One region of the Stenotrophomonas sp. YJH_SMC_48-3 genome, then DNA from elsewhere that is predicted to be linked to it. Evidence: predicted binding sites of a transcription regulator. Region 1 holds the regulator's gene; the other holds the start of a gene.
What was found. The regulator HrcA, encoded in region 1, represses chaperone genes, less so after heat shock. The targets are predictions, from matches to a motif close to TTNGCACTCNNNNNNNNNGAGTGCNAA.

Region 1 (6,159 bases):
CCAGGTCGTGCAGGCGGCCGAGGCGGCGCTCGTTCTCCTCGAACTGTTCCGGGTCGGCATCCAGATCGTCGTGCACGCGGTCAAGCAGCGACAGGGCTTCGTGCAGCTGGATCGAGGCATTCTCGATCAGGCCGTCCACCTCGCCCAGCCGTGGGTCGTGTTCGATCAGGCGCGACAGCTCGTGGCGCACCTGCTGCAACAGGTCCAGCGCGGAGCTGCCGTCGTCACCGTTGAGCTGGTTGCTGGCCGCCTGGCAGGCACTCAGCAGGGCGCTGGCGTGGGCCTGGCGACGGTGGCTGGCGCCGAGTGCCGCGATCGATTCCGGCTCAAGGTCTTCCCGGTCCAGTTCGCGCAGCTGGTGCTCGAGGAAGCCGATCCGGTCACTGACGTCGCCCTGTTGCGACAGCGCCAGCGATTCATCGACCAGTGCCTGCCAGGCCGCGGCGGCGCGCCGTACCTGGCGGCGTTCGTTCTCGTTGCCGGCATAGGCATCCAGCAGCGCCAGCTGCGACGGGCGCGTCAGCAGGGCCTGCTGTTCGTGCTGGCCGTGGATCTCCACCAGCAACGAGGCCAGGTCGCCCAGCTGGGCCAGGGTCACCGGGCGGCCGTTGATCCAGGCCCGGGAACCGCCGTCGGCGCGGATCACGCGGCGCAGCTGGCATTGGTCCTCGTCGTCCAGCTCGTTGTCGGCCAGCCACTGGCGCGCAGCCTGAAGCTGGTCCAGCACGAACTCTGCGGAAAGCTCGGCGCGGGCGGCGCCATGGCGGACCACGCCGCTGTCGGCGCGCAGGCCGGACAGGAAGCCCAGCGCGTCGACCATCAGCGACTTGCCGGCGCCGGTCTCGCCTGAAACCACGGTCATGCCTGGCCCGAACTCCAGTTCGGTAGCGCGGACGACGGCGAAATCCTTGATCGAAAGATGTCTGAGCATGGGTAAGGGGGTATCAGCAGCCGCGCAACGCTAGCACGCGGGCGCGGGAGGTCCAATGACTTGCCAAGGTGATGCGCCGCCATTATCTAGTGTCCGTGTCTCACAGGTTGATTCCATGCACGGTTCTCCCGACCAGCTTGCCCCGCGTGCGCGCCATCTGCTGCGCACGCTGATCGCGCGTTATATCCAGGACGGTGAGCCGGTGGGCTCGCAGACGCTGGCACGCGTGGCCGGGCTGGAGGTCAGCCCGGCCACCATCCGCAACATCCTCGGCGACCTGGAGGACCTGGGCCTGCTGGCCTCGCCGCATACCTCGGCCGGGCGGGTACCGACCGCGCACGGCTACCGGGTATTCGTCGACAGCCTGCTGCAGATGCAGCCGCCGGGCGAGGGCGAGCTGGCCCGGCTGCGCCAGGAGCTGGCCGGCGGTGGCAGCACCCAGGCCCTGCTCGGCAGCGCTTCGGAACTGTTGTCGGCGATGAGCCACTTCGTCGGCGTGGTCAGCGCCCCGCGGCGGGAGCAGTTCGCCTTCCGCCAGATCGATTTCGTGGCGCTGGACGGACGGCGGGTGCTGGCGATCCTGGTGTTCGCCGACAACGAGGTACAGAACCGGGTCATTGAGACCCGCCAGGAGTTTGCGCCGGGGCAGCTGGAGCAGGTCGCCAACTACCTCAATGCGCATTTCGCCGGCCTGCCGCTGGCCGAGATCCGCACCCGCCTGCTGCTGGAACTGCGCGATGCCCGGTCCGAACTGGAACAGCTGCTGGCGCACAGCATCGAACTGGCCGAACAGGCCCTGCAGCCGCCGGCCGACGACATGCTGGTGGCCGGCCAGACCCGGCTGATGGGGGTGCAGGACCTGTCTGACCTGGAGCGCCTGCGCGAACTGTTCGAGCTGTTCTCCAGCAAGCGCGAGATCCTGCAGCTGCTGGAGCGGACCATCCAGGCGCCGGGCGTGCGCATCTTCATCGGCGAGGAGACCGGGATGATGCCGCTGCAGGGCGTCTCGCTGGTCACCGCCCCGTACACCGCCAACGGCCAGGTGCTGGGCGTGCTGGGCGTGATCGGTCCCAAGCGGATGGCCTACGACCGCGTGATCCCGCTGGTCCAGGCCACGGCCGATGTGCTCGGCGCGGCCTTTTCACCGGCCTCGCGCACGCCGGGAACATCCGACGCTTGAAACGCAGCATCCCGCCCACACTAGGGTGGTTGGAGGCGGAGTTTGACCGCCAGGGACCCAGACATGAACCACGAACAGCCAGATACCGAATCCCAGCAGAGTGCCGCCGATGCGGCCGCCACCGCCGGCGTCAACGACGAAGTCGAGCGCCTGCGCGCCGAAATCGAACAGGTCAAGGCCGATGCCCTGCGTGAGCGCGCCGACCTGGAGAACCAGCGCAAGCGCGTTGCCCGTGACATCGAACAGGCCCGCAAGTTCGCCAACGAGAAGCTGCTGGGCGATCTGCTCCCCGTGTTCGACAGCCTGGACGCCGGCCTGAAGGCCGCCGGCGACGACCCGCACCCGCTGCGCGAAGGCCTGGAGCTGACCTACAAGCAGCTGCTCAAGGTCGCTGCCGACAACGGCCTGGTCCTGCTGGACCCGATCGGCCAGCCGTTCAACCCGGAACACCACCAGGCGATCAGTCAGGCGCCGACCCCGGGCGCCGCCCCGGGCAGCGTGGTGACCGTGTTCCAGAAGGGCTACCTGCTCAACGAGCGCCTGCTGCGGCCGGCGCTGGTGGTGGTGGCCGCCGAGTGATCCCGCAGGGCCGGGGCGGCGGACAGACCCGCCACCCGACCCGACGCTGAACGCGGCGAATCATCGGAAACACAGCGTTCGGAGGATGGCTTGAATGTTCCACGGGCCTCCCCCACATCGTATTCATCCACCGGCCGAACGGCCGGACTGACCCCAACAAGCATCCTCAGGAGTCTCCCCCATGGGCAAGATCATTGGTATCGACCTCGGCACCACCAACTCGTGCGTGGCGATCATGGACGGCGGCAAGGCCCGCGTCATCGAGAATTCGGAAGGCGATCGCACCACCCCGTCGATCGTCGCCTACACCAAGGACGGCGAAGTCCTGGTCGGTGCCTCGGCCAAGCGCCAGGCCGTGACCAACCCGAAGAACACCTTCTACGCGGTGAAGCGCCTGATCGGCCGCAAGTTCACCGACGGTGAGGTGCAGAAGGACATCGCCCACGTCCCGTACAGCATCCTGGCCCATGACAATGGCGACGCCTGGGTGGCCACCAGCGACGGCAAGAAGATGGCCCCGCAGGAAATCTCGGCCAAGGTGCTGGAGAAGATGAAGAAGACCGCCGAGGACTTCCTCGGTGAGAAGGTCACCGAAGCGGTCATCACCGTGCCGGCCTACTTCAACGACAGCCAGCGCCAGGCGACCAAGGACGCCGGTCGCATCGCCGGCCTGGACGTCAAGCGCATCATCAACGAGCCGACCGCGGCCGCGCTGGCCTACGGCCTGGACAAGGGCGACAACAAGGATCGCAAGATCGTGGTGTACGACCTGGGCGGCGGCACCTTCGACGTCTCGGTGATCGAGATCGCCAACGTCGACGGTGAAAAGCAGTTCGAAGTGCTGGCCACCAACGGCGACACCTTCCTGGGCGGCGAAGACTTCGACAACCGCGTCATCGAGTACCTGGTTGAAGAGTTCAACAAGGACCAGGGCATCGACCTGCGCAAGGATCCGCTGGCCCTGCAGCGCCTGAAGGACGCTGCCGAGCGCGCCAAGATCGAGCTGTCCAGCGCCCAGCAGACCGAAGTGAACCTGCCGTACGTCACTGCCGACGCGTCGGGTCCGAAGCACCTGAACATCAAGCTGACCCGCGCCAAGCTGGAAGCGCTGGTGGACGACCTGATCAGGAAGTCGATCGAGCCGTGCCGCGTCGCCCTGAACGATGCCGGCCTGCGTTCGAGCGACATCAGCGAAGTGATCCTGGTCGGCGGCCAGACCCGCATGCCGAAGGTGCAGCAGGCCGTGACCGAGTTCTTCGGCAAGGAACCGCGCAAGGACGTCAACCCGGACGAGGCCGTGGCACTGGGTGCGGCGATCCAGGGCGGCGTGCTGGGCGGCGACGTCAAGGACGTGCTGCTGCTGGACGTGACCCCGTTGTCGCTGGGCATCGAGACCATGGGTGGCGTGTTCACCAAGATCATCGAGAAGAACACCACCATCCCGACCAAGGCCTCGCAGGTGTTCTCCACCGCCGAGGACAACCAGTCGGCCGTGACCGTGCACGTGCTGCAGGGTGAGCGCGAACAGGCCCGCTTCAACAAGTCGCTGGCCAAGTTCGACCTGTCCGGCATCGAGCCGGCCCCGCGCGGTCTGCCGCAGGTGGAAGTGTCCTTCGACATCGACGCCAACGGCATCCTGCATGTGTCGGCCAAGGACAAGAAGACCAACAAGGAACAGAAGGTCGAGATCAAGGCCGGTTCGGGCCTGTCCGAGGAGGAGATCGCGCGCATGGTCGCCGACGCGGAAGCCAACCGCGAAGAAGACAAGAAGTTCCAGGAACTGGTGCAGGCCCGCAACCAGGCCGACGCCCTGATCCACGGCACCCGCAGCGCGATCACCGAGCACGGCAGCAAGGTCGGCGGCGATGTCATCGGCAAGGTCGAGGCAGCGCTGGCTGACCTGGAAACCGCGATGAAGGGCGACGACAAGGCACAGATCGAAGCCAAGTCGAAGGCACTGGAAGAAGCTGGCCAGTCGCTGTTCGCCGCTGCTTCGGCCGACCAGGGCGGTGCCCCGGGTGCCGACGCCGGCAATGCCGGCAAGGCGCAGGACGACGTGGTCGACGCTGAGTTCACCGAAGTCAAGGACGACAAGAAGTCCTGATCCGGACCGACGCGGGACGCTGGCCACCAGCGTCCCGTTGTCGCATCAGGGTCCTGACCGCCCACCGGCGTGTCGGGGCGCCCGACGCAAGAGCGGACCTGGTTCCGCTCTTCCGCTTTGACGAATCCCGACGTTCCGGAACCCGATTCACGATATGAGCAAGCGCGATTACTACGAAGTGCTGGGCGTTGCCCGCACCGCCACCGACGACGAGCTGAAGAAGGCCTACCGCCGCTGCGCGATGAAGTTCCACCCGGACCGCAACCCGGGTGATGCGGCGGCCGAGGCCTCCTTCAAGGAGTGCAAGGAAGCCTACGAAGTGCTGTCCGACGGCAACAAGCGCCGCATGTACGACAGCCATGGCCACGCCGCGTTCGAGCACGGCATGGGCGGCGGTGGTCCGGGCGGCCCGGACATGAACGATATCTTCGGCGATATCTTCGGCAACATCTTTGGTGGCGGCGGTGGTCCGCGCCAGGCCCGTCGCGGCGCCGACATCGGCTACGTGATGGAGCTGGACCTGGAAGAAGCCGTGCGCGGCGTCGAGCGCCGCATCGAGATTCCGACCCTGGCCGAGTGCAGCGACTGCGATGGCAGTGGCTCCGAGGACGGCAAGGTCGAGACCTGCAACGTCTGCCATGGCCGTGGCCAGGTGCGCATCCAGCGCGGCATCTTCGCCATGCAGCAGGCCTGCCACAACTGCGGCGGCCGTGGCCAGATCATCGCCAAGCCCTGCAAGACCTGCCATGGCAACGGCCGTGTCGAGGAAGACAAGGTGCTGTCAGTGAAGGTGCCGGCCGGCGTCGATACCGGTGACCGCATCCGCCTGCAGGGCGAGGGTGAAGCCGGGCCGGCCGGTACGCCGCCGGGCGACCTGTACGTGGAAGTGCGCGTGCGCGAGCATGCGATCTTCCAGCGCGATGGCGACGACCTGCACTGCGAAGTGCCGATCCGCATCTCGCAGGCGGCACTGGGTGACACCGTGCGCGTGGCCACGCTCGGCGGCGAGGCGGAGATCCGCATCCCGGCCGAGACCCAGACCGGCAAGCTGTTCCGCCTGCGTGGCAAGGGCGTACGTTCGGTGCGCAGCCGCAGCGAGGGTGACCTGTACTGCCGTGTGGTGGTGGAGACCCCGGTCAACCTCACCAACGAGCAGCGCAAGCTGCTGGAGCAGTTCGAAGCCACCTTCGTTGGTGAGGAAGCGCGCAAGCATTCGCCGAAGTCGGCCACCTTCATCGATGGCGTGAAGGGCTTCTGGGACCGCATGACGTCCTGAGTTCTCAACGCAAGCATTGAACGGTAGCGCCGGGCCATGCCCGGCGTTTTCGTATGCGGTCAGCGGAAAAACGCCGCAGGTGTCTGCCC
Region 2 (6,159 bases), on a different contig from region 1:
CAGGGCGTCGTCGACGCGGTCCTTCTTTTCCTTCATCTCGATTTCGGTCGAGGCGCCGACCTTGATCACGGCAACACCGCCGGCCAGCTTGGCCACGCGTTCCTGCAGCTTCTCGCGGTCGTAATCGGAGGAGGTGTCCTGGATCTGGGTCTTGATCTGCGCCACGCGTGCATCAACGTTGGCCTTGTCGCCGACGCCGTCGATGATGGTGGTGTTCTCCTTGGAGACCTGCACCTTCTTGGCGCGGCCCAGGTCCTTGATGGTGGCCTTTTCCAGCGACAGGCCGACTTCTTCGGAGATCACGGTGCCGCCGGTCAGCACGGCCATGTCTTCCAGCATCGCCTTGCGACGGTCGCCGAAGCCCGGGGCCTTGACGGCCACGACCTTGACGATGCCACGGATGGTGTTGACCACCAGGGTCGCCAGCGCTTCGCCTTCGACTTCTTCAGCGACGATCAGCAGCGGCTTGCCGGCCTTGGCGACGCCTTCCAGCACCGGCAGCAGGTCACGGACGTTGGAGATCTTCTTGTCGTGCAGCAGGATGAACGGATCATCCAGGTCAGCGGTCTGCGACTGCTGGTTGTTGATGAAGTACGGCGACAGGTAGCCGCGGTCGAACTGCATGCCCTTGACCACGTCCAGCTCGTTGTCCAGGCCCGAGCCTTCTTCAACGGTGATGACGCCTTCCTTGCCGACTTCCTTCATCGCGTCAGCGATGATCTGGCCGATCGACTCGTCCGAGTTGGCCGAGATGGTACCGACCTGGGCAATCGCCTTGTCGTCGGCGGTCGGCTTGGAGATGTTCTTCAGCTCGGCGACGGCAGCCGAAACGGCCTTGTCGATACCGCGCTTGAGGTCCATCGGGTTCATGCCGGCGGCCACGGCCTTGGCGCCTTCGCGGATCAGGGCCTGGGCCAGCACGGTGGCGGTGGTGGTGCCGTCGCCGGCATCGTCGTTGGTGCGCGAAGCAACTTCCTTCACCATCTGCGCGCCCATGTTCTCGAACTTGTCAGCCAGTTCGATTTCCTTGGCGACGGAGACGCCGTCCTTGGTGATGGTCGGGGCGCCGAAGCTCTTTTCCAGCACGACGTTGCGGCCCTTCGGGCCCAGGGTGGCCTTGACGGCATTGGCGAGAACGTTCACGCCGCGCACCATGCGCGAACGGGCATCTTCACCGAAACGGATATCCTTGGCAGCCATGTGCAGTTACCTCATCTGGTAGCGCCGGGCCATGCCCGGCGGCTGGGTGTTGGAATCAGGGGATGGAACAGGTCGCGCCGGGGCTCAGCCGATGACGGCGAGCACGTCGTCTTCGCGCAGGACCTTGTACTCGACGCCTTCGCTCTTGTACGAGCTGCCGGCGTACTGGCCGTAGATGACCTTGTCGCCGACCTTCAGCGACGGCGCGCGCACGTTGCCGTTGTCCAGCGGCTTGCCCGGGCCGACGGCCACGACCTCACCCTTGGTGGACTTTTCCTTGGCCGAGTCGGGGATGACGATGCCACCGGCGGAGATTTCGTCGGCTTCGATCGGCTTGACCACAACGCGGTCGTGCAGCGGCTTGATGCTCATAGGAGACCTCTTAAGTGATTGATTGGTCTAAAAAAGTCCGGCGATGTTAGCACTCGCCCCAGGCGAGTGCCAGAACCGCACGTGAAGAAACCCGACAACGTCGGGAGCAGGGCAGAGATGGAGCCCCGCCGCCCCCTTTCAAGGGCGGAATGAAAAAAATTTTTCCACCCGCGCGCCTCGGCCAGGGCTTCGGTCCAGATCAATTTCGGTGACAAGCGTCGCACTGTCAGACATCTGACGTTCATTTACGACAAAGTGTCACTGGATCGGCCTTAGGCTCGGTCCGGCATTCCCAATCACAAGGAGGAGTCGATGCGATTGCTGTCCCCGCTTGCCGCTGCCTGCCTGCTGGCGCTGGCCGCTGCGCCGGCCCAGGCCGAGGTCTTCATCAACGAACTGCACTACGACGACAGCACCGCCGCCGGTGACGTCGGCGAAGCGATCGAGGTCGTAGCCACTGCCGGTGAGGACCTGTCCGGCTACCGCCTGTACCTCTACAACGGCAGCAATCCGTCCGCCGCCACCGTCTATGCCAACAACCCGGTCCCGGCCGGCACCGCCGCCGGCTGCGGCAGCGCCACCATCGCCGTGGTCAGTTACCCGACCAACGGGATCCAGAACGGCCCGACCGACGGCATCGCCCTGGTCGATGCCAGTGGCAAAGTGGTCCAGTTCCTCAGCTATGAGGGCGCCATCACCGCCTCCGGTGGCCCTGCCGCCGGCATGACCAGCCAGAACATCCCGGTAGCCGAGACCAACAGCACCGCGCCGGGCACCTCGTTGCAGCTGACCGGCAGCGGCAGCCAGTACACCCACTTCACCTGGGCCGAATCGGCCGGCCAGACCTTCGGCAGCTGCAACAACGGCCAGACTTTCAGCGGCGGTGGCACGCCAGGCCCGAACACGCCGCCGTCGGTGTCCACCACCACCCCGGCGCAGGGCAGCAGCACCTTCCCGGCTGCGGCCGATCTGGAAGTGGTGTTCAGCGAAACCGTGAACCTGGCCAGCGGCGCGTTCGCGCTGAGCTGCGGCACCTCCGGCAGCGTGCCGCTGACCTTCCCGGCCAGCGGCCGCAGCGTGAAGCTGTCCACCAACACCGCGCTGGTGGCCGGTGAAGCCTGCCGCTTCGACATCCGCGCCGCGCGCATCACCGACCTGCAGGGCGCACACCCGGCCGCCGACAGCCGCATCGCCTTCACCGTGGCCAGCACCGGCGGCAATCCGGACCCGGGCAACCCGGGCGTGCCGGCCGGCTACTACTCCAGGGTCAACACCAGCAGCCCCAGCCAGCTGCGCTGCTCGCTGCACGCCACCATCAAGGGCCATACCGCCTACCCGTACAGCGGCTCGGGCACCAATACCTGGACCATCCTGGAAATCGCCGACGAGGATCCGAACAACCCGAACCGCATCCTCGATGCCTACCGCAACCGCAGCTACGCCAAGGTCAGTGATCGTGCGGGCACCGGCAGCGGCCTGACCTACAACCGCGAGCACACCTGGCCGAACTCGCTGGGCTTTGCCACCACCACCGGCGACAAGGGCCTGCCGTACGCCCCGTATACCGACACCCACATGCTGTACCTGACCGACGCGCAGTGGAACGCCGATCGTGGCAACAAGCCGTTCGGCAAGTGCGACGCCAGCTGCGGCGAGCGCGCCACCGAGGCCAACAACGGCCAGGGTGGCGGCAGCGGTGGCTATCCGGGCAACTCCAACTGGGTGCGCACGCCGGACGGCAACACCGGCACCTTCGAGGTGTGGGGCAAGCGCAAGGGCGACATGGCGCGTGCGGTGATGTACATGGCGATCCGCTACGAGGGCGGCAAGGATGCGGCGACCGGCCAGTCCGAGCCGGACCTGGAGCTGACCGACGACCGCAGCAAGATCGTCAAGACCAGCAGCTCACCGGCCTACATGGGCCTGCTGTCGACCCTGATCGACTGGCACCTGTCCGACCCGCCGGATGATGCCGAGCGTGCGCGCAATGACGTGGTCTACAGCTTCCAGGGCAACCGCAACCCGTTCATCGACCACCCCGAGTGGGCCACCCCGGCCCTGTTCACCTCGGCCAAGCCGGCCACCTGCCAGCTGGCCAACTGACCGCGCAACGCAGCGGTCCACGGCCGCCGCCGGGCCCTGGCCCGGTGGCGGCCCTATACTCGATGGTCATGTCGACCGTCGATCCCGTCCTGCTGCTGTTGACCACCTGCCCGGACCGGGCCAGTGCCGAGCGCATCGCGCACGCGCTGGTCGGCGAGCGCCTGGCCGCGTGCGTGACCCGCCTCGATGGCGCGCAGTCGACCTACCGCTGGCAGGGCGAGGTGACCACCGACGCCGAGCTGCAGCTGCTGGTGAAAACCACCGCGAGCCGCGTCGATGACGCAATCGCCCGGATCGTCGAACTGCATCCGTATGAACTCCCGGAGTGCATCGCGGTCGAAACCCGGGCCGGCCTGCCGGCGTATCTGGATTGGATCCGGGCACAGACCCGGGAGGACACTGATTGAAGACTCTGTTTGCGCGTGGCGCTGCCTTGTGCGCCCTGTTGTGCCTTTCGCTGCCCGCCTTCGCCCTGGATGAGAAAGACCTGCTGCCGGTGGACCAGGCGTTCGCATTGACCGCCACTGCCCCCGAACGTGGCCAGGTGCAGCTGCAGTTCAAGATCGCGCCAGGCTATTACCTGTATCGCCACCGCACCAGCGTCAAGGCTGATCCGGCGTTCAATGCCGGCGCGCTGCAGATGCCCAAGGGCGACAAGCACCACGACGATTTCTTCGGCGAGGTCGAGACCTATCGCGAGCGCCTGCTGGCCACCCTGCCCGGCACGCCGACCGACGCTGCCGGCACCATCAGCCTGGAAGTGCGTTATCAGGGCTGCGCCGATGCCGGTGTCTGCTACCCGCCGCAGAAGCGCGTGGTGCAGGTCACCCTGCCGGGCGCCGGTGCGGCGGCGGCGGTGCCTGCCGCGCGTGCCGGTGCGGCCAGCCCGTTCAATAACCCGCTGGCCGGTGCCGGCAACAGCGGTGGCCTGCGCCTGCCGGGCGCGGCCAACAACAGCCAGGCCCTGCCGCTGCCGTCGGAACAGGCGTTCGGCTTCGATGCCATCGCCAGCGACGGCAACACGCTGCTGCTGCGCTTCAGCCCAGCGCCCGGCTATTACCTGTATCGCGACCGCACCTCGCTGAAGCTGGAAGGCAGCGCCGGCGTGCTGGCCGGCAAGCCGCGCTGGCCAGCCGCGCAATCGCATCGCGACGAGCACTTCGGCGATGTCTCGGTCTACTTCAACCAGGTGGAAGTACCGCTGCCGCTGCGCCGCGCTGTCACTGATGCCGTCGACAGCACCCTGGTGGTGACCTTCCAGGGCTGCCAGACCGATGGCATCTGCTACCCGCCGATGACCCGCCGGGTGAAGCTGTCGATTCCGGCCGGCAAGGTCAGCGCCAGCGCCGACCAGGCGCCAGCGCGCAATGACGTGATCAACCCGCTGCCTGCTGCCAACGGTGCACCGCGCGAAGCCGCCAACGGCGCCCCGCTGCGCCTGCTGCCAACCGTGCCCAACACGGATGCAGCGGCACCGGCCGCCGCAGGTGGCGCCACCGCCAGCAGTGAATTCGCCACCGATGCACAGGGCGACAATGCGCTGCGCACGCGTCCGCCGGTGACGACGCCGAATCCTGATCGTTCGTTCGTCTGGGTCCTGCTGCTGGCGCTGGCCGGTGGCCTGGTACTGAACCTGATGCCCTGCGTGCTGCCGATCCTCTCGCTGAAGGTGCTGAGCCTGGCGCAGAGCGGCGAAAGCGCGCAGCGCGCGCGCAGCCACGCGCTCTGGTACACGCTGGGCGTGCTGGTCGCGTTCGCCGTGATCGGCGCGTTGATGGTCGGCCTGCGCGCGATCGGCAATGCCGTCGGCATCGGCTTCCAGCTGCAGCACCCGGGTGTGGTGGCGGCGCTGGCCTACATCATGTTCGCGGTAGGCCTGAGCCTGTCCGGCGTGTTCACCCTGGGCGGCGGCATCGGCAATCTGGGCCAGTCGCTGGCCAGCCGCAGCGGCCCGGCCGGTGACTTCTTCACCGGTGCGCTGGCCTGCGTGGTCGGCAGTGCCTGCGTCGGCCCGTTCATGGGTGGCGCGATCGCCTACGCGTTCATTGCCCCGCCGCTGAAGGCGATGACCGTGTTCCTGTTCCTCGGCCTGGGCCTGGCGCTGCCGTTCCTGCTGATCGGGTTCGTGCCGGCGCTCGCACGCCGCCTGCCCAAGCCGGGCCCGTGGATGGAAACGCTCAAGCACGTGCTGGCCTTCCCGATGTATGCCACCGCGCTGTGGCTGCTGTGGGTGCTGGGCAAGCAGCGTGGCGTGGATGGCATGGCGCTGGTGCTGGGTGGCCTGCTGCTGCTGGCGTTCGGCCTGTGGCTGTTCGAGCGCAACCGCTGGACCGGCTCGCGTGCGGTGACACTGCTGGGCGTACTGCTGGCGATCGGCGCGCTGGTGCCGGCCTGGGGTGTGACCCAGCTCGCACCGCCGGCGCGGGCCGCACAGGCCGCCAGCGACAACGTGGTCGAGTATTCACCGCAGTTGCTGGACCGCCT

Region 2: the regulator HrcA is predicted to act here: its motif matches at 1,619-1,645, upstream of AC5P65_RS01850 (co-chaperone GroES).

Annotation. Positions count from the first base shown of each region.
Region 1 is NZ_JCAFSQ010000007.1:75,826-81,984, reverse strand. It holds gene recN (DNA repair protein RecN) at 1-931, opposite strand, end outside; gene hrcA (heat-inducible transcriptional repressor HrcA) at 1,047-2,111, shown strand; gene grpE (nucleotide exchange factor GrpE) at 2,175-2,690, shown strand; gene dnaK (molecular chaperone DnaK) at 2,872-4,794, shown strand; gene dnaJ (molecular chaperone DnaJ) at 4,949-6,070, shown strand; gene AC5P65_RS12465 (AraC family transcriptional regulator) at 6,130-6,159, opposite strand, start outside.
Region 2 is NZ_JCAFSQ010000001.1:400,263-406,421, reverse strand. It holds gene groL (chaperonin GroEL) at 1-1,200, opposite strand, end outside; gene AC5P65_RS01850 (co-chaperone GroES) at 1,285-1,572, opposite strand; gene AC5P65_RS01845 (endonuclease) at 1,885-3,675, shown strand; gene cutA (divalent-cation tolerance protein CutA) at 3,744-4,082, shown strand; gene AC5P65_RS01835 (protein-disulfide reductase DsbD family protein) at 4,079-6,159, shown strand, end outside.